4 regions of the Methylobacterium radiodurans genome follow, and region 1 is predicted to be linked to each of the others. Evidence: predicted binding sites of a transcription regulator. Region 1 holds the regulator's gene; each other region holds the start of a gene.
The links. The regulator LexA, encoded in region 1, represses DNA repair genes until DNA is damaged. The targets are predictions, from matches to a motif close to TGTTCNNNNTGTGTTCNG.

Region 1 (7,761 bases):
CCGGGCGCTGATCACCGCCTGCGGGCTCGGCAAGGACGGCCTACCCGCCGACGTCTCGGTGCCGGAACTCGACCGGATCGGCGAGCAGATCTCGGCGGCCGAGCGCCGCGCCATGGCGGCCGAGCGCGAGACCATCGACCGGCTCATCGCCAACCACCTCGTCGACCGGGTCGGCGCGACCTTCGCGGGGCAGATCTCCGGGGTGACGCGCTCGGGCCTGTTCATCAAGCTCGACGAGACGGGCGCGGACGGCTTCGTGCCGGTCTCGACCATCGGCGCGGACTACTACCGCCACGAGGAGGGCCGCCACGCACTCGTCGGCGAGCGCACCGGCGAGACTTTCCGGCTCGGCGACCGGGTGGAGGTGCGCCTCGTCGAGGCCGCGCCGAGCGCGGGCGCCTTGCGCTTCGAGCTCTTGTCCGAGGGCCGCGCCCGCTCCGGCGCCAAGCGGCCGGGGAGCAAGGGAGCGAAGGCCTCGGCCGGGCGCCCGTTCAAGCCGAACCCGCCCGGACGGCCCGCGGGCATCCGCACCACCGGCAACCGCCACCGCGGCTCGCGCCGGTAGGGGTCCCATTACCCCACACCCGTTGACCCGGCGCCGCGCACCGGCCACATCGGCGGGGAGTTTCCGGAAAGCCGCCGGCCATGGCCAACGTCCTCGTCATCGACAACTACGATTCCTTCACCTGGAATCTCGTCCACCTGATCGGCCCGCTCTGCGGCGCGGTCGACGTGGTGCGCAACGATCAGGTCACGGTCGAGGAGATCCGCGCGCGGGCGCCGGACGCGCTGGTGCTCTCGCCCGGGCCCTGCACGCCGAACGAGGCGGGCATCTGCCTCGACGCGGTGAAGCAACTGAGCAGCGAGATCCCGATCTTCGGCGTCTGCCTCGGGCTGCAGGCGATCGGGCAGGCCTTCGGCGGGGAGGTGGTGCGCGCACCCACGCCCATGCACGGCAAGGTCTCGACCATCCGGCACGGTGCGACGGGCATCTTCCGCGGCCTCAACGACAGCTTCGACGCCACGCGCTACCACTCGCTGGTGGTGGAGCGCGCGAAGCTTCCCGACACGCTCGGCGTGACCGCGGAGGCAGACGGGCTGATCATGGGCCTGGAGCACCGGGACCTGCCGGTCCACGCGGTGCAGTTCCACCCCGAGAGCGTGCTGTCGCACCACGGCAGCCGAATGCTCAGCAACTTCCTCGACATCGCCGCCGCCTGGAACGCCGAGCGGCGCGAGTCCCGCCACGCGGAGCGTGACAAGCGCGGTTCCGGCGTGCATTGACGCCCGCGACTGAGGCCGCACAGCACCCCGCGCGCATGGATTCGTTCAAGCCCCATCTGGCGAAGGTCGCGGGCGGCCTCGCGCTCGACCGCGCCGAGGCCCGCGCCGCCTTCGACGACCTGCTCTCGGGCGAGGTCACGCCCGTCCAGGCCGGCGCCTTCCTGATCGCCCTGAAGATCCGCGGCGAGAGCCCGAACGAGATCGTCGGCGCCGTCGAGGCGATGCGTGCCCGCATGGTGCGGGTGGCGGGGGTGCCGGGCGCGATCGACGTCGTCGGCACCGGGGGCGACCATTCGGGCAGCTACAACGTCTCGACGCTGGCCGCGATCGTCACCGCCGCCTGCGGCGTGCCGGTGGCCAAGCACGGCAACCGCGCCGCCACCTCGCGCTCGGGCGCGGCCGACGTGCTGGCGGCGCTCGGCGTGAAGCTCGGGCTGTCGCCCGATGCGCTGAGCCGCTGCCTCGCGGATGCCGGGCTCTGCTTCATGTTCGCCCAGGCGCATCACGGCGCCATGCGGCACGTGGCGCCCGTGCGGGCGGAATTGCCGGTGCGCACGATCTTCAACCTGCTCGGGCCCCTCTCCAACCCGGCCGGGGTCGAGCACCAGCTCTTCGGCGTCTCGCAGGCGGAATGGGCCGAGCCGCTGACCCGCGTGCTGGCCGAGCTCGGCAGCCGCCGGGTCTGGACCGTGCACGGCTCGGACGGTCTCGACGAGATCACCGTGACGGGCCCGACCGCGGTCGTCGCGCTGGAGGAGGGCCGGGTCTCCCGCTTCACCATCGACCCGCGGGCGGTCGGCCTGCCGCTGCACCCGATCGAGGCCCTGCGCGGGGGCGACCCCGAGCACAACGCCCGGGCGCTGGCCGAGGTGCTCGACGGCGCGCGCAACGCCTATCGCGACATCGCGGTTCTCAATGCGGGCGCCGCCCTCGTGGTCGCAGGCGCGGCCGACACCCTGGAAGCGGGCGTCGTGCGGGCGCAGGATGCGATCGATTCGGGAGCGGCCCGCGCAACGCTCGCCCGCCTCGTCGCGGTCTCGAACGCCTGAGGAGCACCGATGTCCTCCGCCCTCCCCACCGAGACCGCCGTCGCGGAGGCGCCCGAGCGCCCGAGCGTGCTCGCGCGCATCGAGGCCTACAAGCGCCGCGAGATCGCCGAGGCGAAGCTGCGCGTGCCGCTCTCCAAGCTCGAAGCCCGCGTCGCCAAGGCCGAGCCGCCCCGCGGCTTCGCGGCGGCGATCCGGGCGCATGTCGGGCAAGGCCGCCCGGCGCTCATCGCCGAGGTGAAGAAGGCCTCGCCCTCGAAGGGTCTGATCCGGGCCGATTTCGAGCCGGCCGCGCTCGCCAGGGCCTACGCGGCCGGGGGCGCCACCTGCCTGTCGGTTCTCACCGACGAGCCCTCGTTCCAGGGCAGGCCCGAGTACCTGACCGAGGCGCGGGAGGCCTGCGCCCTGCCGGTTCTGCGCAAGGACTTCCTGTTCGAGCCCTACCAAGTCTACGAGGCCCGCGCCTGGGGCGCCGACTGCATCCTCGTCATCATGGCCTGCCTGGAGGACGAGGAGGCCGCGGCGCTGGTCGAGACCGCGGACGATCTCGGCATGGACGCGCTGGTCGAGGTGCACGACGAGGCGGAACTGGCCCGCGCAATCCCGCTCGGCGCCGCCATGATCGGCGTGAACAACCGCAACCTGAAGACCTTCGAAGTCTCGTTCGAGACCGCGATCCGCCTCGCGCCGGGCATCCCGCAGGATCGCATCGCGGTGGCCGAGAGCGGTATCTCCACCCACGCCGACGTGCTGCGCCTGCGCGAGCACGGACTCGACACGGTGCTGGTCGGCGAGAGCCTGATGCGGCAGGCCAACGTGACCGCCGCGACCCGCGCGCTGCTCTTCGGCGACAAGGCGTGAGGGAGGGCATGAGCGGGCTCACCCATCTCGACGCCAGCGGCGCGGCCAACATGGTCGACGTCACCGAGAAGGCCGCGACCGACCGCACGGCGACCGCCGAGGGCTGCGTGGTGATGCGGCCCGAGACTCTGGCGCTGATCCGCGAGGGCGACGCCAAGAAGGGCGACGTGATCGGCACGGCACGGCTCGCCGGCATCATGGCCTCGAAGCGCACCCACGAGTTGATCCCGCTCTGCCACCCGCTGCTCCTCTCCAAGGTGCGGGTCGACTGCGCGATCGACGATGACCTGCCGGGCCTCCGCGTGACCGCGGAGGTGCGAGTGCAGGGCCCGACCGGCGTCGAGATGGAGGCGCTGACCGCCGTCTCGGTCGCCTGCCTCACCGTCTACGATATGGTGAAGGCGGTCGATCGCGGCATGCGCATCGAGGGCGTGCGGCTCATGGCGAAGGACGGCGGCCGCTCGGGCGCCTACAGGGCCGAGGCGTGAGCGGCCCGATCCCGGTCGCGGAGGCGCTCGCCCGGATCCTGGCGAGCGTGCCCGGACCGGTCGAGGCCGAGGATGTTCCGCTCGGCCAGGCCGTCGGCCGCACGCTCGCGGCCGACGTGGCCGCCTCCCGCACGCAGCCCCCCTTCCGTGCCTCCGCCATGGACGGCTACGCGGTGCGGAGCGCCGACGCCGACCGGGCCGGCGCGTTCCTGCGGTGCGTCGGCACAAGCGCCGCGGGCCACGGCTTCCGCGGCGCGCTCGGGGCCGGCGAGGCCGTGCGGATCTTCACCGGTGCTCCCGTGCCGGAGGAGGCGGACGCGATCCTGATCCAGGAGAACGCCGAGGCCCAGGATGACCGGGTGCGCGTGCTGGAGCCGGTCGTGCCCGACCGCTTCGTCCGCCGCGCCGGGCTCGACTTCTCGGCCGGCGACACGCTCCTGCGGGCGGGCGAGACCCTCGACGCGCGCCGCATCGCGCTCGCCGCCGCCGCCGGGCACCCGGTTCTCGGCATGCGGCGCCGTCCCCGCGTCGCGATCCTGGCGACCGGCGATGAGCTGGTCCTGCCGGGCGAGCCGCCGGCCTGGGACCAGATCGTCGCCTCGAACACCTTCGCGCTCTCCGCCCTCGTCGGAGAGGCCGGCGGCGAGGCGATCGACCTCGGCGTCGTGCGCGACGACCACGCCGCCCTTGAGGACGCCTTCCGGCGCGCGCGCGAGGCCCGGGCCGACCTCCTGGTGACGCTCGGCGGCGCCTCGGTCGGCGACCACGACCTCGTCCAGGCGGCGCTGGCCAGGGAGGGCCTGGAACTCGGCTTCTGGCGCGTGGCGCTCCGCCCCGGCAAGCCGCTGATGCACGGCCGGCTCGGGCCCATGCTGGTGATCGGGCTGCCCGGCAACCCGGTCTCCTCGATCGTCTGCGGGCTGCTCTTCGTCCTGCCGGCGGTCCGCGCCCTGCTCGGCGACCCGCGTGCGGGCGAGGACCGCAGCGAGCCGGCGACCCTCGGCCGCGACCTCGAGGCCAATGACGGCCGCCAGGACTACATGCGGGCGACCCTGCGCACCGCGTCCGACCGCCTGCCGGAGGCGACGCCGGAGCGGCGCCAGGATTCCTCGATGCTCGCGGTGCTCGGCCAGGCCGAGGCCCTGCTGATCCGCGAGCCGCACGCCCCACCCGCGCGGGCGGGCGATCCCTGCCGCATCATACGTCTCGACCGCCGGCTGATCTGACGCGCGTGCGGGCGCTTTCGGAGCACCCGCTTGCGGAACACTTGCGGAACGTTTAACGTGTTCGTGGTTTGTTTCCGAAGCCGCGATTCTGCCTGTCCCGAATGCGAGTGCCGCCCGATGCTGACGCGTAAACAGCTGGATCTCCTGCGCTTCATCCAGCAGCGGATGCGCGAGAGCGGCGTGCCGCCCTCCTTCGACGAGATGAAGGACGCGCTCGACCTCAAGTCGAAGTCGGGCATCCACCGGCTGATCACGGCCCTGGAGGAGCGCGGCTTCCTGCGCCGCCTGCCGAACCGGGCGCGCGCCATCGAGGTGATCCGCCTGCCCGAGAGCCTCGGACCGGCGACCGCCGCCGCCGCGCCCGAGCCGCGCCGCTTCACCCCGAGCGTGGTCGAGGGTGGCCGGGCCAAGGCGGTGCCGCCCCGGCCCACCACGACCCAGTTCACCGACGAGCAGGGCCGCGCCGTCTCGATCCCGGTCATGGGCCGGATCGCCGCCGGTACGCCGATCTCGGCGATCCAGAACCAGAGCTCGGCCATCACCCTGTCGCCGGACTTCCTGGCGGGCGGCGAGCACTACGCCCTGGAGGTGCGCGGCGACTCGATGGTCGAGGCCGGCATCCTCGACGGCGACCTCGTGGTGATCCGCAAGCAGGACACGGCCAACACCGGCGACATCATCGTGGCGCTGATCGACGACGAGGAGGCGACGCTCAAGCGGCTGCGCAAGCGCGGCTCATCGATCGCGCTTGAGGCCGCCAACCCGGCCTACGAGACCCGCGTGCTCGGCCCCGACCGGGTGCAGATCCAGGGCCGGCTGGTCAGCCTCGTGCGCCGCTACTGACCGGCGCTACGGCTCGGAATCGTCCGGCACACCGGGCGGCTCGTCCCGGGAAGGCTCCGCGGCTGCCGGCTGCGGAGCCTTCTCTGTTTGCGGCGGCGGTCGGGCGACCGGCGACCAGGGCGCGGACCGGGCGGGATCCCGGGCGTGAAGGAGGACGAGCGTACCGTCCGGCATCACCCGCAGCGCAGTCGCCCCGTACCGGGTGAGATAGGCCCGATCGATCACGACAGTGGCGGCACATCCGGGCGGCGCGCCGAGCCCCGTGACGATCACCGCGGCGCGGGCGCAATCCTCGGCGAAGGCGCGCCGGTCGCGCACGAGGGCGACCGCCCGCCCGTCCGCGAGGTGACCGACGCAGCCGAGCCGGTCGCAGGTGCCGCCGCCCAGATCCGCGGGTTTGCGCCCGTCACCGTCCGCCTTCAGCCACTGCTCCAGCACGAAGCCCGAGGGGCGCCCGAGGGTGATCAGCCGACCGTCCGCGCCGCGCAGAGCCGCCCCGCCGCCCTGCCGGTCGACGTAGAGGTCGTGGCGCTCCGGCGCGGCGGCGAGCGCGAGCCCGCAGGCGCCCGGCAGGAGCGCGAGCCAGCGCAGGCCCGAGGCCGGCAGCGTCGCCAGCAGAAGCGCGGCGGCGAAGAGCCCGAGCGCCGCGCTGCCGAAGGCCGGCACGACGAGCGTTGCGCCGCCGAATCCCTCGATCCACCCGGAGATCGCCAGCATCCCCCGCACCGCCTGCCCCATCAGCCACCAGACCGGCAGGTCGAGGGCGAAGGGGTAGGCCAGGATGCCGAGCACGGCCGCCGGCATCACCGCGAGCGAGACCAGCGGCAGGGTCAGCGCGTTGCCGAGGAGCCCGAAGGGCTGCACGGTCTGGAAATGGTAGGTCGCGAAGGGGGCTGTGGCGATCTGGGCCACCAGGGTCGTGGCGAGCGTGCCGACCACCGCGGCGAGCACCGCGCCGTAGAGCCGACCGATCCGCCCCGCCCCCTCCTGCCGGAACAGCCCGCCGCCGACGAGCCGCGCGCAGGCGATCAGCCCGGCCACCGCCCCGAACGACATCTGGAAGCTCGGGCCGAGGAGCGCCTCGGGCTCGCGGGCGAGCGCGACGAGGGCCGCCAGCGCGAGGTTGCGCATCGAGAGCGCCGGGCGGTCCACGAGGATCGCGCCCAGCATGATCAGCGTCATCACGAGCGCGCGCTCGGCCGCGACGTCCCAGCCGGAGAAGACGCAGTAGGCGGTGACGCCGAGCATCGCGACGGCCGCCGCGATCTTCTTGATCGGCCAGAACAGGGCGAGGTGCGGCACCAGCGCCAGTCCCGCCCGGATCAGCCAGAACACCACGCCCGCCGCCAGCACCATGTGGAGACCGGAGATCGAGACGACGTGGTAGATCCCCGCCGCCCGCAGGGTCTCGCTGGTGGCGGGCGCGATCAGCCCGCGCTTGCCGGTGACGAGGGCGGCGGCGACCGCACCGGCCTGTCCGCCGGTCGCCTCGGCGATGCGCCGGGTGAGGGCATTGCGCGCCGCGTCCACGAGGGCGGTGAGACGCGCGGACAGGCCCGGCGCCTCGGCGGGTGAGCGCACCACGATCTTGCCGGTCAGTGAGCCCACCGCGCCGATGCCGCGAAACCATGCGTCGCGGGCGAAGTCGTAGCCGCCGGGCCGGGCGGCCTCCGGCGGAGGCAGCAGGCGCGCGGTCGCCTCGATCGCGTCGCCGGGCGTCACGGGCGGCGCCTTCTTGAACGACACCCGCACCCGCCGCGGGGTCTCCTCCGGGGTCAGCGCGCCGAAGCGGGTGACCCGGATCACCAGCCGGGCGCCCTCCTCGCGCTCCTCCAGGGATTCGACGAGGCCGGCGAGCGGCGCGATGGTGGTGCGGGCGAGGACCGGCCCCGCGACCCGCGAGACGCGCCAGGCCGCGGCCGCGAAGCCGAGGAGGGCCGCCGCCAACGCGAGCGCGAGAGCCAGGACGGCGGGCCGGGTGCCGAGCCGGGGTGTCAGCCCGAGGCAGAGGGC
Region 2 (7,761 bases), 2.7 Mb from region 1:
GTGACGAAGTTCGATTCGCCGTTGAAGCGGGAATTCGGGGTGCCGTAATAGCGGGCGACGTCGTCCCGCGGCACGCGCCCGTTCCGGGCGATCAGGCCCTCGTCGTACTGCGAATCCTGCCGCGTGACCTCGGCCAGGAACTCGACGCGGGTGTCGGGCGCGGGCGTCCAGGTGAAGGCCGGCGCCACGAAGTATCGGGTGTTGGTGCGCCCGTCTCCGAAGTTGCGGAAGGTCGGATCGTCCTGCGCAGCGAAGCTGACCCGTGCGGCGAGGCCCTCGGCGGCCGGAAGCGCGCTCGACACGGAGCCTTGGAGGCGGGCGAACCCGAAGCTGCCGCCCTGGAGCGTCAGGTCGCCGGAGGGCTCCAGCGTCGGCCGCCGGGTGACGATATTGACGAGGCCGCCGGGATCGCCGCGGCCGTAGAGGACTGAGGCCGGCCCCTTCAGCACCTCGATGCGCTCCACGTCGGCGAGGTCGCGCTGCGTGGTGTTGAAGGTGTTGGCCTGGCTCAAGAGCACGCCGTCGATGGCGTAGGTCTGGGTGCGGAAGCCGCGGATCAGGAAGGTGTCGGAGCGGCCCTGGATGGTGCCGCCCGGCTGCACGTTGCTGACGTTCTGGATCGCGTCGGCGAGCCGCACGTCCTGCTGGTCCACGAGCACCTCGCGGGGCACCACCTGGATCGATTGCGGCACGTCGCGCAGCGCCGTGTCGGTGCGTGTGGCGGTGGCCGAGCGGCCGGTCCGGTAGCCGGTGACCGGCCCGGTCGCGACCTCCCCGAGGCCCTGCCCGACCCCGGTGACGGACAACTCCGAGAGGACCACCTCCGAGACGACCGGCTGCGCCTGCGCCGCCGCGAGGCAGAGCGGCGCCACCCCGCCGAGGAGGATCGCGGCGCCCGCCCGCCCGCCCCTGCCCGTATCCGCCATCGTCCGCGCTCCCAGCCGTTGCCGGGAGCCGTGACGTCCCGTCCTCGGGCCGTTGAGCGCGGAGGGGCGGCCGGAGACAAGTGCGTGCCCGGGATTCAGTTTCGCGACTACTTCGTTTGGTCCACGGCGTATCGCAAAATCAACATGATAGACTTCGAATAATTATAAACCGCAGCCGAGTCGGTTGCATACTTGGTTGATTCACAACTCTTGGGCGATTTCCCAACGCTCCCCGGCAGCGCCGACCGCCGCTTCCACGGCGCCGCGCTGTCCCGCGCGCGGCTTCGGCCCGGCCCTGTGCGAGGCCGCCGGGATGGCCGACCAAGCCCCGCAAGCGGTGCGGCGCACCCTTGCGGAACAAGAACAAAACAGGTACACAACTCCTAGCCGCGGCGCGATTGCGAACGGCGCCCGACACCCGCATAAGGATGCCGCCGAGATGGCTCAGCCCGCCCTGAAAGTCGTGGATACGCCCAGCATGGACAAGGACAAGTCGAAGGCGATCGACGCCGCGCTGTCCCAGATCGAGCGCGCCTTCGGCAAGGGCTCGATCATGCGGCTCGGCAAGGCCCAGCAGGTCCAGGAGGTCGAGACCGTCTCGACGGGCTCGCTCGGCCTCGACATCGCGCTCGGCGTCGGCGGCCTGCCGCGGGGCCGCGTCATCGAGGTCTACGGTCCGGAATCCTCGGGCAAGACCACGCTCGCGCTCCACACCATCGCGGAGGCCCAGAAGAAGGGCGGCGTCTGCGCCTTCGTGGACGCGGAGCACGCCCTCGACCCGGTCTACGCGAGGAAGCTCGGCGTCAACCTCGACGACTTGCTGATCTCGCAGCCCGACACCGGCGAGCAGGCCCTGGAGATCACCGACACGCTGGTGCGCTCGGGCGCCATCGACGTGCTGGTGGTCGATTCGGTGGCGGCCCTCACCCCGCGGGCCGAGATCGAGGGCGAGATGGGCGAGAGCCAGCCCGGCCTCCAGGCCCGCCTGATGTCCCAGGCGCTGCGCAAGCTCACCGGCTCGATCTCGCGCTCGAAGTGCATGGTGATCTTCATCAACCAGATCCGGATGAAGATCGGCGTGATGTACGGCAGCCCCGAGACGACGACGGGCGGCAACGCGCTGAAGTTCTACGCATCCGTGCGCCTCGACATCCGCCGCGTCTCGACGCTCAAGGACCGCGACGAGGCCATCGGCAACCAAGTCCGCGTCAAGGTGGTCAAGAACAAGGTCGCGCCGCCCTTCAAGCAGGTCGAGTTCGACATCATGTTCGGCGAGGGCATCTCGAAGGTCGGCGAGCTGATCGACCTCGGCGTGAAGGCCGGCATCGTCGAGAAGTCGGGCGCGTGGTTCTCCCACAACAGCCAGCGCCTCGGCCAGGGTCGCGAGAACTCGAAGGGATTCTTGCGCGACAACCCCGAGATCGCGGGTAAGATCGAGGCAGCGATCCGCCAGAACTCCGGCCTCGTCGCCGAGAAGATCCTGGAGAACGCCACGCCCACCGCCGACGACCTCGACGAGGGCGAGGCCTGAGGCAGGCTTCCGCCAAAGCTTCGACCACGGTTCCGGCGAAGCCGGAACCGAAGAAGCCCGCCGGACCTCAAGGTCCGGCGGGCTTCTTCGTTGAACCGCCTGCGCCTTCAGACCCGGCTCAGGGGAAGGGCTTCACCGTCAGAACAGTCTTGCTGCCGATGTCGACGTGCCGGCCGGCGGCCTGGGCCGCGCCCCCGCGAGCAGGAGCCGGCCGACGCAGGATGCCACCAGGGTGCGCGCGACCATAGTTGCCCCGAGAGCGCCGCTTCCCGGCGCAAACCGAACCGGCGAGCAGATTCCCACGGCGGCTACCCGTACGGATCTCCGGAGAGGCGACGCTCAGTCGCAGACATTCACGTCCTCGACAGAGAATCGGCTCTGCATCGCGATCAGGCCCGGTGGCCGGCGGGCTCGAACAGGAAGTCATCGATGGAGGGGATCGTCACCGCCATGGCGCCGAAGGCGGGCTTCGTGAGCCGCCAGGGCCGGTCACCCTTGGCGCGGACCGATTCGGAGGGGCGGAGCCGCCGGCACGTGCCGTCCTCCAGAACCTCCTCGACGCCGAGGAAACCGTAGACCTGAAGCCGCGAGGCGGTGACCTTGGTCTCGCGGTCCTCGGCCGCCACCAGCAGGCTGCCGCCCGCGTAGACCGCGTCCATGAGGCTGCGCTGCTCGCTGCGGCGGCGGATCTGACCCTCGCGCACGCCGTCGCCAAGGACGGAAGCCGGCGTCTTCGCGGGGCGGCGGAACGGAACCACATTGTCGGACGCCGACGAAACGAGACCCATACGCATCACCCTGGCACGCTGAACGCATCCGGCGCGCCCATCCCGGCGCCCCGCGATCCGGACAATTCGCCGAGTCGCTTTAATCATTGGTGAGCGTTACCAAGCCGCGCCGTCCCAGAGCGGACGCTCCGCGCCGCGGACGCGCGCGGAAACCGGGCGTTAACGGACCACAGGGGCTAGAAATCACCGCTGCCCGCATTGACGAAGCCGTCCTTCGCGTCTAGAAGCGCGCCACTTCGGACGGCACAGGGCTGCCGCGGACGGAATTTACCGCTCCGCCATCGCGCCCAAAGGCTCCGGAGGCTCACATCGCCTGACGCTTCGTCAGATCCGTAGGTACGAGCGCGCCCGAACTGGTCGTGCTCCTCTGCCGAGAGCGCGCCAAGGGTTTCGCGACCCCTGGCGCATATTCGTTTTGCGACGTGATGGCCAAGGTTTTAGCCGCGGCCGCCACACCAAGCCCCGCGAGGGGCGTCACGACGGGACAGGATCGCCCGGCAGGCGATCCGCAGGAAGAGGGCAGAGAATGCCGACGATCAACCAGCTGATCGCGCAGCCGCGCAAGATCCAGCGGAGCCGCAACAAGGTGCCGGCGCTGAACGCCTGCCCGCAGAAGCGCGGCGTCTGCACCCGCGTCTACACCACGACCCCGAAGAAGCCGAACTCGGCTCTGCGTAAGGTCGCCAAGGTCCGCCTGACCAACGGCTTCGAGGTCATCGGCTACATCCCGGGCGAGGGCCACAACCTTCAGGAGCACTCCGTGGTCATGATCCGCGGCGGCCGCGTGAAGGACCTTCCGGGCGTGCGCTACCACATCCTGCGCGGCGTGCTCGACACCCAGGGCGTCAAGAACCGCAAGCAGCGCCGCTCGAAGTACGGCGCCAAGCGTCCGAAGTAATCTCTTCGGACCAAGGCCGATACGCTTTCCACGGCCCAGTAAGGATGCCGCCGCTCTCCGGAGAAAGGCGGCCTGCGCTGGGTGCTTAAGACCATATTTTTCGAAGGTACGAAAACATGTCCCGTCGTCACTCTGCCGAGAAGCGTGAGATCATCCCGGACCCGAAGTACGGTGACGTGGTCCTCACGAAGTTCATGAACTCGATCATGTACGAGGGCAAGAAGTCGACCGCTGAGCGGATCGTCTACGGCGCCTTCGACATCGTCGAGAACCGCGCCCGCGCGAACCCGATCGAGGTCTTCCGCGCCGCCCTCGACAACGTCGCCCCGGCGATCGAGGTCCGCTCCCGCCGCGTCGGCGGCGCAACCTATCAGGTCCCCGTCGAGGTGCGCACCGAGCGCCGCCAGGCGCTGGCGATCCGCTGGCTGATCCAGGCCGCCCGCTCGCGCAACGACCGCACCATGGTCGAGCGCCTCTCGGCCGAACTGCTGGACGCCGCCAACAACCGCGGCAACGCCGTGAAGAAGCGCGAGGACACCCACCGGATGGCCGAGGCCAACCGCGCCTTCTCGCACTACCGCTGGTAATTCCTTGAGGCGCACCCAAGGGGGTGCGCCTGTCCGCCCCTTTCCGGAGAGACCCCGATGCCCCGCACGCACGCGATCGAGGACTACCGCAACTTCGGCATCATGGCCCACATCGATGCCGGCAAGACCACGACGACCGAGCGGATCCTGTACTACACCGGCAAGTCCCATAAGATCGGCGAGGTCCATGAGGGCGCCGCCACGATGGACTGGATGGAGCAGGAGCAGGAGCGTGGCATCACGATCACCTCGGCTGCGACCACCTGCTTTTGGCGCGACAAGCGCCTGAACATCATCGACACCCCCGGCCACGTCGACTTCACCATTGAGGTGGAGCGCTCGCTCCGCGTGCTCGACGGCGCCGTCTGCGTCCTCGACGGCAACCAGGGCGTCGAGCCTCAGACCGAGACGGTGTGGCGCCAGGCCGACAAGTACGACGTGCCGCGCGTCGTGTTCGTCAACAAGATGGACAAGATCGGCGCCGACTTCTTCAAGTGCGTGGCCGACATCATCGACCGCGTCGCCGGCAAGCCCGTCTGCCTGCAGCTGCCGATCGGTGCCGAGTCAAACTTCCAGGGCGTGATCGACCTCATCAAGATGAAGGCGATCGTCTGGTCGGGCGAGGCGCTGGGCGCCAACTTCAACGAGACCGAGATCCCGGCCGAGCTGAAGGACCAGGCCGTCGAGTACCGCACGAAGCTGGTCGAGGCCTGCGTCGAGCTCGACGACGACGCCATGGCCGCCTACCTCGACGGCACCGAGCCGAGCGAGGATACGATGCGCGCCCTGGTGCGCAAGGCCGTGCAGCTGCGCGCCTTCCATCCGGTGCTGTGCGGCTCGGCCTTCAAGAACAAGGGCGTCCAGCCGCTCCTCGACGCCGTCGTCGACTACCTGCCGTCCCCCGCCGACCGCGGCGAGATCAAGGGCATCGACTTCAAGACCGAGGAAGAGACCGTCCGGCGTCCGCTGGATTCCGATCCCTTCTCCATGCTCGCCTTCAAGATCATGGACGACCCCCACGTCGGCACGATCACCTTCTGCCGCGTGTACTCGGGCAAGGTCGAGTCGGGCGCCAACGTCATCAACTCGACCCGCGACAAGAAGGAGCGCGTCGGCCGCATGCTCCTGATGCACGCCAACAACCGCGAGGACATCAAGGAAGCCTTCGCGGGCGACATCGTCGCTCTGGCCGGCCTCAAGGACACCCGCACCGGCGACACCCTGTGCGACCCGAACAAGGCCGTGATCCTCGAGCGGATGGAGTTCCCCGAGCCCGTCATCGAGATCGCCGTCGAGCCGAAGTCGAAGGCCGACCAGGAGAAGCTCGGCATCGCCCTCCAGAAGCTCGCGGCCGAGGACCCGTCGTTCCGGGTCTCGACGGACCAGGAGTCGGGCCAGACCATCCTGCGCGGGATGGGCGAGCTCCACCTGGACATCAAGGTCGATATCCTGCGCCGCACCTATAAGGTCGACGCGAATATCGGCCAGCCGCAGGTCGCCTACCGCGAGAAGCTGACCCGCCGTCAGGAGATCGACTACACGCACAAGAAGCAGACCGGCGGTACCGGTCAGTTCGCCCGCGTGAAGTTCGTCGTCGAGCCGAACGAGCCGGGCGCCGGCTTCTCGTTCGAGTCGAAGATCGTCGGCGGCGCGGTGCCGAAGGAGTACATCCCGGGCGTCGAGAAGGGCCTCAACTCGGTCCTCGGCGCGGGCGTGCTCGCCGGCTTCCCGGTGGTCGACGTGAAGGTGGAGCTGATCGACGGCGCGTACCACGACGTCGACTCCTCGGCGCTCGCCTTCGAGATCGCCTCCCGCGCCGCCTTCCGCGAGGCGCTGCAGAAGGGCGGCTCGGTGCTGCTGGAGCCGGTGATGAAGGTCGAGGTGGTCTCCCCCGAAGACTACACCGGCTCGGTCATCGGCGACCTGAACTCCCGCCGCGGCCAGATCCAGGGCCAGGACATGCGCGGCAACGCCAACGTCATCAACGCGATGGTGCCGCTGGCCAACATGTTCGGCTACGTGAACAACCTGCGCTCCATGTCGCAGGGCCGGGCGAACTTCACCATGCAGTTCGACCACTACGAGGAAGTGCCGCGCGGCGAGGCCGACAAGGTCATTGCCAAGTACGCCTAAGGCGTACCGCGAACATCCTCATAACCAGACTCAGACGATAAGGAGGCCCCTATGGGCAAGGAAAAGTTCAGCCGTACGAAGCCGCACTGCAACATCGGCACGATCGGCCACGTGGACCACGGCAAGACCTCGCTGACGGCGGCGATCACGAAGGTCCTGGCCGAGTCGGGCGGCGCGACGTTCACGGCCTACGACCAGATCGACAAGGCTCCCGAGGAGAAGGCGCGCGGCATCACGATCTCGACCGCCCACGTCGAGTACGAGACCACGAACCGCCACTACGCCCACGTCGACTGCCCCGGCCACGCCGACTACGTGAAGAACATGATCACGGGCGCCGCCCAGATGGACGGCGCGATCCTGGTGGTCTCGGCCGCCGACGGCCCGATGCCGCAGACCCGCGAGCACATCCTGCTCGCCCGCCAGGTCGGCGTGCCGGCGCTGGTGGTGTTCCTCAACAAGGTCGACATGGTCGATGACGAGGAGCTCCTCGAGCTCGTCGAGCTGGAGGTGCGCGAGCTCCTCTCGAAGTACGACTTCCCCGGCGACGACATCCCGATCACCAAGGGCTCGGCCCTGATGGCGCTCGAGGACAAGGAGCCCAAGATCGGCCGCGACGCCGTGCTCAAGCTGATGGAGACGGTCGACGCCTACATCCCGCAGCCGGAGCGCCCGATCGACCTGCCGTTCCTGATGCCGATCGAGGACGTGTTCTCGATCTCGGGCCGCGGCACGGTGGTGACGGGTCGCGTCGAGCGCGGCATCGTGAAGGTGGGTGAGACGGTCGAGATCGTCGGCATCCGGGCGACCACGACGACGACGGTGACGGGCGTCGAGATGTTCCGCAAGCTGCTCGACCAGGGCCAGGCGGGCGACAACGTGGGCGTGCTGCTGCGCG
Region 3 (7,761 bases), 550 kb from region 1:
TGACGTCCGCGACTTTCCCCCCTCCTCTGCGGGGGAGGGTGGCACCCGAAGGGTGACGGTCGGGACGTAGTCCCGCAGAGAGGGGAACCACGCGAACGGAAGAGGTGCAGCCGTCATGCAGGGCACGGCCCGATCCTGACGCTGGGATCCCCTCACCCGACCCGGCCTGACGGCCGGCCCACCCTCCCCCGCAGAGGGGGGAGGGAGAGTCGCGAGGGCGTTCGCCGGATGCGCGACACGCGCGCTTGCAGAGCCCCTCGGATGAGAGCCGTCCCGGGCCCGAAGTCCCGGGACGGCCGACGCTTCACTCGGTCTCGGGCGCGATCTGCTCCAGCCCGCCGATGTGGCGCTGGGCGTAGAGCGGCAGGCCGATCTGGTTGATCAGCTCCAGCTGCGTCTCCAGGAAGTCGATATGGCCCTCCTCGTCCTCGGCCAGGTCCTCGAACAGGCGCTTCGAGACGCGGTCGTTGATCGAGTCGCAGTACTTGGCCGCCTCGAGGTAGAGCGCCCGGGCCTCGTTCTCGGCCGCGAGGTCGCACTCGATGATCTCCTGCACGGTCTGGCCGATCCGCAGCGGGTCGAGTTCCTGCAGGTTCGGGAAGCCGTCGAGGAAGAGGATCCGGTCGATGAACCGGTCGGCGTGGTTCATCTCCTCGATCGATTCCTTGCGCCAGAACTTGGCGAGGTCGACGTAGCCCCAGTCGTTCAGCAGGCGGAAGTGGAGCCAGTACTGGTTGACCGCCGTCAGCTCGCTGCGCAGGCCTCGGTTGAGGTACTCGATGACCTTGGTGTCGCCCTTCATGCCCCAGTCTCTCTCCGTTGTCGGAACGCGAGGAGATGGGCGCCCGGTTCGAGAACCGTCGGGCACCTGTCAGGCGGCCAGCTCCTCGTCCGCTGTTTGGAACTGTTTCAGACTGCACGCGCTCGCGCAAGACGCCGAGCAGGCATGGGCGTCCGCTTCGGCCGCCTCCGCGAGCGCGGTGCGCAGGATCGACCGGATGGTGCGGGCGCAGCGCCCGCATTTCGGGCTGCAGCCGAGGCAGGCATAGACCTGGGCCGGCGTGCGCGGGCAGGCCGGACCCGGGTCGAGGCAGCCGCGCACGGCGCCGTCGGACAGGACGTTGCAGGAACAGACGATCATGCGATCCGCGAACCCTGGCTTGGTTCTCGGCCGGCCGGAAGCCGTTCGGCCGTCCTTCGATCCGGAGCCCTCCGGCGGGCCCCTGCATAGCGCGACAGATTAGAACTCTTGAAAACTAGAGCGATTTCAACGCTTTAGCGCGGCGACACATGGCACCGCCCCGGGCGGCGGTCAAGGGTGCTCGTTTCACCCTCGCGCAATCGAATCGGCCGTCCCTGAAGCAACCGCCCTCGATCCGGCGCCTTTCCGGAGGGTGCGACGGACACGGTGACGCAGGCTCACCGCGCTGCCTCCGGCCGCCACGATCCCGTGGGAGAGGAAGGCCCGCGCTCCGTCCGGACAATGTCCGAGAGGCCGGCCGGTGCTCCCGGCATCCGGATGCGGACGGGTCCGATCGGCGCCCGTGGAGCGCGTCCGGTGGTCGGGTGCGGACAGGGACCGCCCTTCGTCATCCCGCAACGCAGCGAGAACGGGACGTGAGACTCCTGTTTCGACAAGGACTTAAAGCCGGCAACGGGTTTCGCCTCTCCCCGAATCCCTCTAGCCTTGCGCCATCCCCGCCTGTAAGGCCGCCCGGCGCGCTCACGCGCCGCCTCCTCGCGACCGCGCGGGGCAAATTCGGCGCAAGCCCGGACTGAAGGAGATTCCCAGGGATGGCAAAGACCGCAGCGGATGTCCTGAGGGAGATCAAGGACAACGACGTCAAGTACGTGGACTTCCGGTTCACGGATCCGCGGGGCAAGTGGCAGCACGTCACCTTCGACGTCTCGCTCGTCGACGACGAGATCTTCCAGGACGGCACCATGTTCGACGGCTCGTCGATCGCCGGCTGGAAGGCGATCAACGAATCCGACATGCTGCTGATGCCGGATCCGGCGACCGCCTGCATGGACCCGTTCTTCTCCGCCTCCACCATGTCGATCGTCTGCGACGTGCTGGAGCCGTCCAGCGGCCAGCCCTATTCCCGCGACCCGCGCTCGACCGCCAAGCTCGCCGAGGCGTATCTGCGCTCCACCGGCATCGGCGACACGATCTATGTCGGCCCCGAGGCCGAGTTCTTCGTCTTCGACGACGTGAAGTTCGGCGCCGACCCCTACCATACCGGCTTCCAGCTCGACTCGACCGAGCTTCCGACCAACGGCTTCACCGACTACGAGGGCGGCAACCTCGGCCACCGGGTGCAGACCAAGGGCGGCTACTTCCCGGTACCGCCTCAGGATTCGGCCCAGGACATGCGCGGCGAGATGCTGGCCGCCATGCAGTCGATGGGCGTGAAGGTCGAGAAGCACCACCACGAGGTGGCGAGCGCCCAGCACGAACTCGGCATGAAGTTCGACACGCTGACGCTGCTCGCCGACCACATGCAGATCTACAAGTACTGCATCCACAACGTGGCGCAGAGCTACGGCAAGACCGCGACCTTCATGCCCAAGCCCGTCTACGGCGACAACGGCTCCGGCATGCACGTGCACCAGTCGATCTGGAAGAACGGCAAGCCGCTCTTCGCGGGCGACAAGTACGCCGATCTCTCCCAGGAATGCCTCTGGTACATCGGCGGCATCATCAAGCACGCCAAGGCCTTGAACGCCTTCACCAACCCCTCGACCAACTCCTACAAGCGCCTTGTCCCGGGCTACGAGGCCCCGGTGCTGCTGGCCTACTCGGCCCGCAACCGCTCGGCCTCCTGCCGCATCCCGTGGACGACGAACCCGAAGGCCAAGCGCGTCGAGGTCCGCTTCCCCGACCCGATGGCGAACCCCTACCTCGCCTTCTCGGCGCTGCTGATGGCCGGCCTCGACGGCATCCTCAACAAGATCGATCCGGGTCCGGCGATGGACAAGGATCTGTACGACCTGCCCCCGCGCGAGCTGAAGCAGATCCCGACCGTGTGCGGCTCGCTCCGTGAGGCCCTCCAGAGCCTCGACAAGGACCGGGACTTCCTCAAGGCCGGCGGCGTGTTCTCGGACGACCAGATCGACTCGTTCATCGAGCTGAAGATGACCGAGGTGCTGCGCTACGAGATGACCCCCCACCCGATCGAGTTCGTGCAGTACTACTCGCTCTGAGCGGACGGGCCGGGCGGCGACGCCCGGCCTGTCAGGACGGAACGCGGCGCCGGGGCCCTGGAAGGGGCTCCGGCGTTTCGCGTTCCAAGGTCGGCATCGCGGCTTGGGCCGGCGGAAAGTCCTCGCCTAGGATCGGTGGCGCAGGCGCGGATCGGGCTGATCGCTGTGGGCCAGAGGACGAAGAAGCGGAACCGGACGAAGAAGCGGCTCGGCCGCCTGCCGCCGACCCCGGAATTCCGGTCTTTCGGCATGCGGTTCCATCAGGACACCGACCTTGAACACGACGGCCTGAGGGACGCCGCCCACTCTGCCCTGCGGAACTTCAAAGGTGAGGAACGCCGACGCCTGCGCGATTTCATCGGACAGGTCCTGCAGAGCGACCTGTCGCCGGACGAGCTGCGCAAGCTCTGGGGCCTGACCGGATCCGACGTGATCTTCTTCGAAGCGAAGGAGTTTCTCGCTTTCCTGGCCTTCGTGCACGATCAGCTGCGCAAGGGGCTGTAACCGCGAAGGACCCGCATGCTCACCCTCGACCACCTCGCTGTCGTCGCCCCCACCCTCGCGGAAGGAATCGCCCATGTCCGCGAGAGCCTCGAGCTCGACATTCCCGAGGGCGGGCGCCACCGCGAGATGGGCACGCGCAACCACCTGCTGCGCCTCGGCGAGGCGCTCTTCCTCGAAGTGATCGCGGTCGATCCCAAGGCGCCCCATCCCGGCCGCCCGCGCTGGTTCGGCCTCGACGATGCGGGCGGGGTGCGGGCCGATTGGGAGGCCGGACGGCGCCTGCGGGCCTTCGTGGCGCGCACGGACGACCTCGACGGCGCGGTGGCTCAGCGGCCCGGCCTGTTCGGCCGCCCGGCCCGCATGACGCGCGGCGCGCTCGCTTGGCGTTTCGGCGTGCGCGACGACGGCGCGCTGCCGCTCGACGGCCTCGCGCCCTGCCTGATGGCGTGGGGTCCGGAGGGCAATCCGGCCCGCGCCATGCCGAATCTCGGCGCGCGGCTCCTCGCCTTCCGGCTCGACCATCCCGACCCGGAGGCGGCTGCCGCCCTCTACCGGGAGATCGGCCTCATCGACTCGCCGGAGATTCGCGAAGGTCCCGTATTCCGCTACACGGCGGAGATCGAGACGCCGTCGGGCCCGCGCACGCTGGCCTGAGCCGCCCGCGAGGAGACACGGTTTGAACGCCACCCAACTCACGCATCACGACCTCGACGGCTACGGCGCCTCGACGGTCGTCGGCCGGTTCCGCGACGTGCGGCGGGTGGTGCACATCCCGCGCTACTCGGATGTTGGGCCGGTGGTCGAGACCGAGCTGAAGCGGCTGGAGCGCACGAAGGCGCCCGAGCTGCTGATCCTCACCGATCTGGGCCTGGAGGAGGTCGCCGTCACCTTCATCCGCCGCTTCGCGCAGATGAACCTGAAGCGCGAGGCCGAGCGGCGCCATCGCCTCGTGGTGCTCGACCACCACGCCTCCTCGATCGACCAGCTGCGCGCCCAGAAGCTGGAGCCGCAGGACGATCCCGAGCGGCCCGCCCTGAAGCGCTTCGATGCCGGCGACCCGGACACCGTCGTGCTGATCGACACGGAGCGCTGCGCCACCCGGATGGCCTACGAGCAGCGCGCGCTCTACGCGCCGGAGGCCGGCGAGGGCGACGCCGACCTCGCGAGCCTCGTCGCGGCGGTCGACGCCCTCGATCTCTGGCGCAAGGACCGACCGGAGTTTCTGGGCGGCCTCGCCCTCGACGAGGCCTTCTGGGACAACGTCTCGACCCTGATCCCGGTGGGCCATCCCTGGCACGACCGCTTCCTGAGCGGCCTGCTCCTGGCGCTCGCCGCGCTGCTGCGCGAGGGTCTCAGCCCGGCCGAGATCGAGGCCCGGCTGGGTGCCGTGCGCCTCCGCCTCGTCGACGACCTGATGGCGGGCGATCCCGACGACGACGCGGCCCTCACCACCCGCATGCGCGTCGCCCGCGCGCTCGCCCGCTCGGAGGAGCTGTTCCGGCCGCTCTCGGACGGCACGCTGCTCTCCTTCGGGCTCGATTCGGGCGCCTTCCAGCGCATCTCCGACCTGATCATGGAGGCCGGCCGGGCCCGCCGCGTCGTCAACGTGCAGCGGGTCGGCACGCTCTCCTTCCGCTCGAACAACGAGACGGCGCTCGACGGCGCGCGCAAGTTCCGCGGCGGCGGCCACCGGGACGCGGCCGGCGGCCGGCTCCAGAGCGGGGCGGCCTTCTCGCTCGCCGACGCGCTGGCGCAGGTCGAGCCTGTGCTGAACCCGCCCGCGCCCGATCCCGATGCCAGCCCCTTCGCGGCGCTTCGCGCCCTGAAGGGCTGACACGGCCTTGCGGAGCGGGTCGGGTCGAGGCGCCCCTAGCGCCGCGGCGCGCCCACGACGCCGCTCGGCGGGGCCGGCGGCTGTGCCGTCTGGCTCCGCTGCATCTCCATGCGGGCGGCGTTGTTCTGGCTCGTGGTGCCGATCTGGTTGGACCGGCTGTTGCTCTGGTTGGTCAGCGCCTGGTTGGTCGAAGTCGGGTTCGACAGGACCTGGGCTGAGGCCGGTCCGGCGGCGAGCGCCAGGATGGCGGCGAGGGTGACGTGTGCGAGGCGCATGGCGATCCTCCTGTTGCCGTGATCGTATGCAGGAACGACGTGCGAGCACCCGCCGGGTTCCTGCGCAGGGCCCGCGACACGAGCCGGCACGGCCTGTCCGGGCCGGGCGCCGGCCCTCGACGCCGTTCGCGTTTTGGTCCAGGGAGGATCCCATGCAGAACCCTCCGCACGCCGCTTCCAGTGCCGCCGGGGCCGCCGGGTCCCAGGGTGCCGGCAGCTCGATCTCCGCCCGCGCAATGGGCGGGCTGCGCCCGGACGCGGCCGCCTACCTCGACGGGCTGAACCCGGAGCAGCGCCGCGCGGTCGAGACCACGGAGGGGCCGGTCCTGGTGCTGGCGGGCGCCGGTACCGGCAAGACCCGGGTTCTCACCACCCGCATCGCTCACCTGATCGCGACGGGGCGCGCCCGGCCCTACGACATCCTGGCGGTGACCTTCACCAACAAGGCCGCCCGGGAGATGAAGCACCGCATCGGCACCCTGATCGGGCCGGCGGGCGAGGGCATGCCCTGGCTCGGCACCTTCCATGCCATCGGCACCAAGATCCTGCGCCGCCACGCCGAGCTCGTCGGGCTGAAATCCGACTTCACCATCCTCGGCACCGACGACCAGCTCCGCCTGATGAAGCAGGTCATCCTCGACCAGAACGTGGACGAGAAGCGCTGGCCCGCCCGCGCCTTGAGCCACGCCATCGACGGCTGGAAGAACCGGGGCCTCGGGCCCGAGCAGGTCCCGGCGGGGGAGGGGCAGGCCTTCGCCTTCGGCAAGGGGGCCGCGCTCTACACCGCCTACCAGGCCCGGCTCGCGACGCTCAACGCCGTCGACTTCGGCGACCTGCTGCTGCTCTGCCTCAAGCTCTGGCGCGAGAATCCGGACATCCTGCAGAACTACCAGAGCCGCTTCCGCTACATCCTGGTGGACGAGTACCAGGACACCAACGTCGCCCAGTACCTCTGGCTGCGCCTGCTGGCGCAGGGACACCGCAACGTCGCCTGCGTGGGCGACGACGACCAGTCGATCTACGGCTGGCGCGGGGCCGAGGTCGACAACATCCTGCGCTTCGAGCACGACTTCCCGGGCGCCGTCGTGGTGCGGCTGGAGCGCAACTACCGCTCGACCGGGCACATCCTGGCCGCCGCCTCCGGGCTGATCGCCCGGAACGAGGGGCGGCTCGGCAAGACGCTGCGCACCGACGACGAGCCGGGCGAGCGCGTCACCGTGACGGGCGCCTGGGATTCGGAGGAGGAGGCGCGCCAGATCGCCGAGGCGATCGAGCGGCTGCAGGGGAAGAAGCACCCCCTCTCCGAGATCGCCGTGCTGGTGCGCATCTCCGCCCAGATGCGCGAGATCGAGGACCGCTTCGTCCAGCTCGGCCTGCCCTACCGGGTGGTCGGCGGCCCGCGCTTCTACGAGCGGGCCGAGATCCGCGACGCGCTGGCCTACCTGCGCGTCACCGCAAACTCGGCCGACGACCTCGCCTTCGAGCGCATCGTCAATACGCCCAAGCGCGGCCTGGGCGATGCCACGCTCCAGCAACTCCACGCCTATGCCCGCGCCGAGCGCGTGCCCTTGCTGCTCGCCGCCCGGCGCCTCTGCGAGACCGACGAACTGAAGCCCCGCGTGCGCTCGACCCTGCGCGCGTTGACCGAAAGCTTCTCCCGCTGGGCCCGCTCGGTCGAGAGCCAGCCCCATTCCGAGGTGGCGCAGACCATCCTGGAGGAATCCGGCTACACCGAGATGTGGCAGAAGGACCGCTCGGCGGACGCGGCCGGGCGCCTGGAGAACCTCAAGGAGTTCGTCCGCTCCATGGAGGAGTTCCCGGATCTCGCGGGCTTCCTGGAACACGTCTCGCTGGTGATGGAGGCCTCCGAGGCGGAAGGGGCCGAGCGCGTCTCGCTGATGACGCTCCACGCCGCCAAGGGCCTAGAGTTCGACACCGTGT
Region 4 (7,761 bases), 1.6 Mb from region 1:
CGCGGACGGGGCGCGCCGCGAGCAGGTGGCGATCCGCTACGACTCGCCGGTGACCGGAACGAAGCGCGCCATCACCTACGGGCAATTGCAGGACGAGGTGGCGACGCTGGCGGCCGTGCTGGCCGATCTGGGCGTCACCAAGGGCGACCGGGTCGTGATCTACATGCCGATGGTGCCGGAGGCGCTGTACGCGATGCTCGCCTGCGCCCGGCTCGGCGCCGTGCACTCGGTCGTCTTCGGGGGCTTCGCGGCGAACGAGTTGGCCGTGCGCCTCGATGATGCACGACCCAAGCTGGTGCTCGCCGCGTCCTGCGGCATCGAGCCCGCCCGCACCGTGGCCTACAAGCCGCTCCTCGACGCAGCGATCGGGCTCGCGTCGCACAAGCCCGATGCCTGCCTGATCCTCCAGCGCCCGCAATGCGCCGCCACCCTTGTCGATGGCCGCGACCGCGACTGGGCGGAGGCGGTCTCCGCCGCCGCGGCGGCGGGCCAGCGCGCGGCCTGCGTACCGGTCGCAGCGACCGATCCGCTCTACGTGCTCTACACCTCGGGCACCACCGGCAAACCGAAGGGCGTTGTGCGCGACGTCGGCGGACAGCTGGTGGCGCTCGCCTGGACGATGCCGAACCTCTACGGCGTCGCCCCCGGCGAGACCTATTTCTGCGCCTCCGACATCGGCTGGGTGGTCGGCCACTGCTACATCGTCTACGCGCCGCTGCTGCACGGCTGCACCACGGTGCTCTACGAGGGGAAGCCCGTCGGCACGCCGGATGCCGGCGCGTTCTGGCGGGTGGTGGCCGAGACCGGTACGGTCTGCCTCTTCACCGCGCCGACCGCGCTGCGAGCCATCAAGAAGGAAGATCCGCGGGGCGAGCGCGTCGCCGACCACGATCTGTCCCGCTTCCGCAGCCTGTTCCTGGCGGGCGAGCGGGCGGACCCCGATTCGGTCGCCTGGGCCGAGCGGGTGCTCGACCGGCCGGTGATCGACCATTGGTGGCAGACAGAGACGGGCTGGCCGATCGCCGGCAACCCGCTGGGGCTGGGACTCCTGCCGGTCAAGCACGGCAGCACCTGCGTGCCGATGCCGGGCTACCGGGTCGAGATCCTGGACGAGGGCGGCAAGCCGGTGCCGGCCGGCACGATGGGCACGATCGCGATCCGCCTGCCGCTGCCGCCCGGCTGCCTGCCGACCCTCTGGGGCTCGGACGAGCGCATGCGGGCGAGCTACCTCGCGACCTTTCCGGGCTACTACGACACCTCGGATGCCGGGGTGATCGACGCGGACGGCTACATCACCGTGCTCGGCCGCACCGACGACATCATCAACGTGGCCGGCCACCGGCTCTCGACCGGCGGCATGGAGGCGGTGCTGGCCTCCCATCCGGACGTGGCTGAATGCGCCGTCATCGGCGTCCGCGACACGCTCAAGGGGGAGGTGCCCTGCGGCTTCGTGGTGCTGAAGGCGAACGTCGCGCGCGAGGCCGCCGAGATCGAGCGGGAATTGGTCGCGAAGGTGCGCGACGAGATCGGCCCGGTGGCCGCCTTCAAGCTGGCGCTGACCGTGCCGCGCCTGCCCAAGACCCGCTCGGGCAAGATCCTGCGCGCCACGATGAAGCGCATCGCCGATCACGAGCCCTGGACGATGCCCGCCACGATCGACGACGCGACCGCGCTGGACGAGATCGGCGCGAGCCTGGAGCAGCGGGGCATCGGCGGCGCCTGAGGCGCCCCACCGAGCGGGCGCAGCCCCGTCATGCCGCGGGGCATCTGGCATACCGGGTACCGCCGCGACAGATAGGGGCGGTCCATCCGGAGCCCGCCATGACCGCACGCCTGTTCGAACCGCTCACGCTCGACGGTCTGACCCTCGACAATCGCATCCTGATCGCGCCGATGTGCCAGTACTCGGCCCGGGACGGTCAGGCGACGGACTGGCACATGATGCATCTCGGGCAGCTCGCCATGTCGGGCGCCGGGCTGCTGACGCTGGAGGCGACCGCGATCTCGCCGGAGGCGCGCATCACCGCCTGGGACCTCGGCCTCTACGACGACGGCTGCGAGCGGGCGCTCGGCCGCGTGCTCGACGCGGTGCGGGACTACGCGCCGATCCCGGTCTGCATCCAGATCGCGCATGCGGGCCGCAAGGCGTCGAGCGAGGCGCCCTGGGCCGGAGGCGCCCAGATCCCGCCGGAGCGCCCCTACGGCTGGCGCACAGAGGCGCCCTCCGCCGTGCCGCACGCGGAGGGCGAGGTGGCGCCCCACGCCCTCGACGCGGCCGACCTGAAGCGGGTGCGCGACGACTTCGTGGCGACGGCCAAGCGCGCGGTGCACCTCGGGATCGAGGCGGTCGAGCTGCACGGTGCACACGGCTACCTGCTGCACCAGTTCCTTTCGCCGATCGCCAACAAGCGCACCGACCAGTACGGCGGCAGCCTGCAGAACCGCATGCGCTTCCCGCTCGAGATCTACGACGCGGTGCGCGACGTCGTGCCCGCGGGCAGCCCCGTCTGGCTGCGCGTCTCGGCGACCGACTGGGTCGAGGACGGCTGGGACCTCGACGAGACGCTCGAACTCGCCCGCGCCCTGAAGGCGGCGGGCTCACCCGCGCTCCACGTCTCGACCGGCGGCGTCTCGCCCAAGCAGGCGATCACCCTCGGGCCGGGCTATCAGGTGCCCTTCGCCGAGCGGATCAAGGCGGAGACGGGGCTCACCACCATCGCGGTCGGCCTGATCACCGAGGCGGAGCAGGCAGAGGCCATTCTGCAGGAGGGCCGGGCGGACGCGATCTCGCTGGCCCGCGCCATGCTCTACGATCCGCGCTGGCCCTGGCACGCGGCGGCAGCGCTCGGCGCGCAGGTCCGCGCCCCGAAGCAGTACTGGCGCTCGCAGCCGCGTGAGTACAAGGACCTGTTCCGGGACGCGTCCTTCGGCCAGCGCTGAGGCGGCGAGCGGTGGGCGTTCAGCGCGCCACCGCCCCAACCAGCGGTCCGAGCGGGCGGCTGAGGTCGCTGCGGCCGAGGTTCGGTGCATAGAGGCTCGACACGCTGCCGTCGAGGAACAGGGCGTTGCGGCAGCCGAGGTCGTCCCGGAACAGCCGCGCGAAGGCGCCGAAGGTCACCGGCCGCTCCGAGATGGCGAAGACCGCCGTGCGGCCGTCGTCGCGCACGCCGACGCCGTTGCGGATCTTCTGGGATGGACCGTCCGTCGAGATCTTCGGGTGGATCTGCCCGTCGATCACCAGCATCGGGCCTGATTGCGTGGCGAAGTCGGGCCGTAGCTTCGCCTTCAGGTAGCGGGCGGTGTCGAGTACGCCCGCGCGCTCGCCCTTCACGTAGAACACGCCGTTCGGCTTGAGGTGGAAGTTGCCCGGCCCGTTCGCGGTCGAGACCGGCTTCATCTCGCGCCCGTCCTCGACGTAGAGCCCGACCGGGGCCTGGCCCTTGTCGTACATGCCGGCGTTCATGGCGAAGCTCAAGGCCGCGCCCTGCCGCGCCGCGAGGCTGCCGAGGGAGGCGTAGGGCAGGCCGTCCGAGCCGAGCCAGAACAGGCGCACGCGCTGGCGCCGAAGGTCGACGGTGCAGACCGTGAAGCTCTCGCCCTGGGCCTGCACGGCCGCGCAGGGACCACCCGCCTTCGCGGTGTCCGGCGCGGCCCGGGCCGGCGCGGCGAACGGCGCGGCGAGCAACGATCCGACGAGGCCGGCCGCCGCGAGGCGGACAGGGACGCGGTGGAGCATGATCAAAGGATCCCGGTAGCGGCAGGGGGGCCCGCAAGCTGGGCCGGTTCCTCACGCGAAAAGACGGCGGCTTTCGGGCTCGCCGCCGTAGCACGATCCTTCCGAACACGAATCTTTGAGTCCCGCGAACCGATCTCTTGCGGATGGGTCAAGAACCGTCACGGGCTCCCGCACGTTTCGGTAGCAGTGGGGCAGTCTCAAGTTGTTCTCGGAGAATCAGATGAAGCGGGTTGTTCTCGCATCCAGCCTCGCGCTCGGTGCGCTCGCGATGATTCCGGCCTCCGCCGATGCGCGCGGGTTCGGCGGAGGATTCCACGGGGGCGGGTTCCATGGCGGCGGCTTCCGCGGCGGTGGCTTCGGTGGCTTCCGGGGCGGCGGCTTCGGCGGGTTCCGGGGCGGCGGCTTCGGCTATCGCGGCGCCGGCTTCGGCGGCGGTTGGCGCGGCGGTTATGGCGGCTGGCGCGGCGGCCATTACGGTGGCGGCTGGCGCCGCGGCTACGGCTACGGCCTCGGCGGTCTCGGCCTCGGTGTGGGCCTGGGCCTCGCAGCGGGCAGCCTCTACGGAGGTTACGGCTACGGCTATCCAGCCTACGGGTACGGCTACGCCCCGGTCGGCTACGGCGCCTACGATTACGGCTATGGCGGCTGCTACACCGTCCCGCGCGTGCGCTGGACACCCTATGGCTACCGCCGGGTTCTGGTCGAGCGTTGCTACTGACACCGTCGCGGCGAGGTCTGTGCACGATCCGAAGGGCCGCCAGCGGGCGGCCCTTTCTCGTCGGGCAACTGAGCGGACAGGGCGGGTCAGCGGCTTCCCCGCATCTCGTCGCGCCGCATCGGCATCACGTCGATCGTCGCGAACAGACGCTCGGGCGCGACCGGCTCTGTCGCGGTCAGCTTCAGCCCGCCGTCCTTGCCGATCAGCACGGCGCGGAACGCCCGCTCCGGCAGGCCGAGGCGGCGCCGCAGCGCGGACGCCTCGGCACCCGTGCCGACCGCCTCGACCACCACGAGATCGCGCTCCCGCAGCCCGGCCCGGGCCGGCACGAGGGCCTCGCGCTGGGCCAGGAGGCCTGGGTCCCGCACATCTGGCGCGGCCACCACGAGGATCCGCGAATTTCCCCGGTAGACCGCGAGCGGATCGGGCGCGACCGATCCGTCTGAGCCGCCCGCGAGCGCGAGAGCGATTCCGAGGGTGAGAGCGAGGGGCCGCATGTCGGTCTCCGGTTTCCAATTCGTCGGACCGGGTCAACGCGCGAGCGCCGACAGTGCGCCGACGCACCGGTCCAGTTTGCTGTCCGGATTTGCCATGGGCGGCCCACGGCCCAGATTGATCAGACGGTCGGGATTTCGAGCCAGCAGGAGAAGCCGTCATGGCCGCCATGAACCGTCGCATCGTGCTCGCCTCGCGGCCGCACGGAGAGCCGACGCCCGCGCATTTCCGCCTGGAAGAGGCGCGGGTGCCGACGCCGCGGGAGGGCGAGGTGCTGCTGCGTACCCGCTGGCTCTCCCTCGACCCCTACATGCGCGGGCGCATGAGTGCCGCGAAGTCCTACGCCCAGCCGGTAACGATCGGCGAGCCGATGGTCGGCGGCACGGTGAGCGAGGTGGTGCAGTCCAACAATCCGGACTTCGCCGTGGGCGAGCTGGTCTCTGCCTATGCGGGCTGGCAGGACTACGCCGTCTCCGACGGGCGCGGCCTGCACCGGCTCCCGCCGGGCCTTCCGCCGACGACGGCGCTCGGCATCCTCGGCATGCCGGGCATGACCGCCTATACGGGCCTGCTCACCATCGGCCGTCCCAAGGCCGGCGAGACCGTGGTGGTCGCGGCCGCCGCCGGTCCGGTCGGATCGCTCGTCGGCCAGATCGCCCGCCTGAAAGGCGCGCGGGCCGTCGGCATCGCGGGCGGCCCCGACAAGTGCCGCTACCTGACGGACGAGCTCGGTTTCGACGCCGCGATCGATCACCGCGCCGACGATTTCGCCGACGCGCTCGCGGCCGCCTGCCCGAAGGGCGTCGACGTCTATTTCGAGAATGTCGGCGGCGCGGTCTTCGAGGCGGTCCTGCCGCTCCTGAACGACTTCGCCCGCGTGCCGGTCTGCGGGCTGGTCTCGGGCTACAACGCCACCGAGCTGCCGCCAGGGCCCGACCGGCTGCCGACGCTGATGCGCACAGTCCTGACCAAGCGGCTGCACCTGCAGGGCTTCATCGTCTGGGACTTCGCCGACCAGCAGGAAGCCTTCATCCGCGATGTCGGCGGCTGGCTCGCCGAGGGCCGCGTGAAGCACCGCGAGGACGTGGTGGAGGGCCTGGAGAAGGCGCCCGAGGCCTTCATCGGGATGCTGCGTGGCAAGAACTTCGGCAAGCTCGTCGTGCACGTCGCCTGAGCGACCCGCCCGTCCGTCCACGGACAACGGTCCCGGGAAGCTTGATGACATTCTCGAACAAAGATAGAACATATGCGAGCCCGCGCGGCATGTGTTTACCGGGAACAAGCGCCGCCGCCGCGTTGCGGCCGGCGCGTCCGGAAGCCATCAAGGACCGGCCCGGGCTCGTGAGACGTACGCCCAGTGAGATCGAACGGTAGGAGAGAGCGATGGCGGGCAGCGTGAACAAGGTGATCCTGGTGGGCAATCTCGGGCGCGACCCCGAGACGCGCCGGCTCGGATCGGGCGACCCGGTGGTGAACCTGCGGCTCGCCACCTCGGAAACCTGGAAGGACAAGGCCTCCGGCGAGCGCAAGGAGCGCACCGAGTGGCACTCGGTGGTGATCTACAACGAGAACCTCGCGCGCGTGGCCGAGCAGTACCTGCGCAAGGGCTCGAAGGTCTATATCGAGGGCTCGCTCCAGACCCGGAAGTGGACGGACAACTCGGGCGTCGAGAAGTACACGACCGAGGTGGTGCTCCAGCGCTTCCGCGGCGAGATGACGATCCTCGACGGGCGCGGCGGTGGCGGCGGCGACTTCGCGTCAGACGACGATGGCGGCAGCAGCGGGCAGGTCAGTCGCGGCGGCGATTACGGCGGCGGTCGCGCCCAGGGCGGTGAGCGTCGGCCGGCTCAGGCGAGCAGCAGCGGTGGCGGCGGCGGGCGCGGCAACTACGACCTCGACGACGATATCCCGTTCTAGAGCGCTCTCCGCCGAAGTGGACGCCGGTTCGGCTCAAGAGAGCGCGTCAAAACAAGGACTGAGAGCCGTTTCCGATTGCAACGTGATCGGGAACGGCTCTAGGCCGATCGCCCGGAACATCAATATTACCGGCCCGGGTCGCGAGATCCGGGCCTTTTCTTTGCATTCCGGTCTTCGGACCGCGCCGGTGCTCAGCCGCCGCCGATCCCGGTCGTCACTTTGCCGGTACCCTTGCAATCGGGGCAGGCCGCATCGTCGATCCGGCCGCTGCCGCCGCAGTGCCGGCACAGGTTCTCCCCCGTTCCCGGCACCCCGGCCGGTGCCTCGTCGCCCGGCTTCGAAACGTTTGTCGCAGAGTCTGGATCAGGCATCGCTTCCTCCTGTCCTCGGGAAGAAGCCTGGATGCGCGAACCCTGTTCCTCACCAGATACGCGATCCCGGGAGACCTGGAACCGCGTTGTGCCGCGCCCCGTTCCCGCCGTGGGAAACCGGACTGGGGCGAGGGGCAGGATGATTGATCTCAACACAGCCACGGCCGAGGAGCTGGACCGCCTCCCGGCTCTCAGAGGCCACGGTTTCGAGATCGTGCGCTACCGCGAGGAGCGCGGCCGATTCACCAGCTTGCGGCAGCTCGACGAGGTTCCGGGTCTCGCCGGTAAGACGGATGGGGTGTCCGGCGCGCTCACCGTCGAAGCTCCGGAGCAGGGCGGCTGATCGGCCTCAGTCCGCGGGCGATGGCTCGGAATGGGAGGAAACCGAGCCCGCCGGCGTTGATGACAGGCTCGCTCGCGAGATGCGGGGTGAACCTATCGGGCCTCGCACCGTTCTCGTCCTGTCGAGCCGCTTCGAAACGGGGGAACCGGGGAATGATTCGTGGCATGGCCAGGGTCGTCGT

Region 2: a site for LexA is predicted at 1,286-1,303, ahead of recA (recombinase RecA). Genes of this name have one in related genera too.
Region 3: a site for LexA is predicted at 5,944-5,961, ahead of DK427_RS03170 (ATP-dependent helicase). Genes of this name have one in related genera too.
Region 4: a site for LexA is predicted at 6,177-6,194, ahead of ssb (single-stranded DNA-binding protein). Genes of this name have one in related genera too.

What each region holds. Positions count from the first base shown of each region.
Region 1 is NZ_CP029551.1:1,269,126-1,276,886, reverse strand. It holds gene rnr (ribonuclease R) at 1-565, shown strand, start outside; gene DK427_RS05655 (anthranilate synthase component II) at 646-1,284, shown strand; gene trpD (anthranilate phosphoribosyltransferase) at 1,320-2,333, shown strand; gene trpC (indole-3-glycerol phosphate synthase TrpC) at 2,343-3,191, shown strand; gene moaC (cyclic pyranopterin monophosphate synthase MoaC) at 3,200-3,679, shown strand; gene DK427_RS05635 (molybdopterin molybdotransferase MoeA) at 3,676-4,905, shown strand; gene lexA (transcriptional repressor LexA) at 5,023-5,748, shown strand; gene DK427_RS05625 (ComEC/Rec2 family competence protein) at 5,755-7,761, opposite strand, start outside.
Region 2 is NZ_CP029551.1:4,004,720-4,012,480, reverse strand. It holds gene DK427_RS18865 (TonB-dependent siderophore receptor) at 1-926, opposite strand, end outside; gene recA (recombinase RecA) at 1,366-2,457, shown strand; gene DK427_RS18855 (hypothetical protein) at 2,847-3,245, opposite strand; gene rpsL (30S ribosomal protein S12) at 3,772-4,143, shown strand; gene rpsG (30S ribosomal protein S7) at 4,260-4,730, shown strand; gene fusA (elongation factor G) at 4,788-6,863, shown strand; gene tuf (elongation factor Tu) at 6,915-7,761, shown strand, end outside.
Region 3 is NZ_CP029551.1:722,100-729,860, reverse strand. It holds gene bfr (bacterioferritin) at 305-802, opposite strand; gene DK427_RS03200 ((2Fe-2S)-binding protein) at 872-1,141, opposite strand; gene glnA (type I glutamate--ammonia ligase) at 1,795-3,207, shown strand; gene DK427_RS03190 (hypothetical protein) at 3,343-3,711, shown strand; gene DK427_RS03185 (VOC family protein) at 3,727-4,365, shown strand; gene DK427_RS03180 (dimethylmenaquinone methyltransferase) at 4,388-5,545, shown strand; gene DK427_RS03175 (hypothetical protein) at 5,581-5,820, opposite strand; gene DK427_RS03170 (ATP-dependent helicase) at 5,973-7,761, shown strand, end outside.
Region 4 is NZ_CP029551.1:5,213,193-5,220,953, reverse strand. It holds gene DK427_RS24505 (propionyl-CoA synthetase) at 1-1,723, shown strand, start outside; gene DK427_RS24500 (NADH:flavin oxidoreductase/NADH oxidase) at 1,822-2,940, shown strand; gene DK427_RS24495 (phosphodiester glycosidase family protein) at 2,960-3,736, opposite strand; gene DK427_RS24490 (hypothetical protein) at 3,957-4,454, shown strand; gene DK427_RS24485 (DUF4174 domain-containing protein) at 4,541-4,951, opposite strand; gene DK427_RS24480 (NADP-dependent oxidoreductase) at 5,110-6,123, shown strand; gene ssb (single-stranded DNA-binding protein) at 6,333-6,866, shown strand; gene DK427_RS24470 (hypothetical protein) at 7,058-7,237, opposite strand; gene DK427_RS24465 (ComEA family DNA-binding protein) at 7,377-7,580, shown strand; gene DK427_RS24460 (PRC-barrel domain-containing protein) at 7,745-7,761, shown strand, end outside.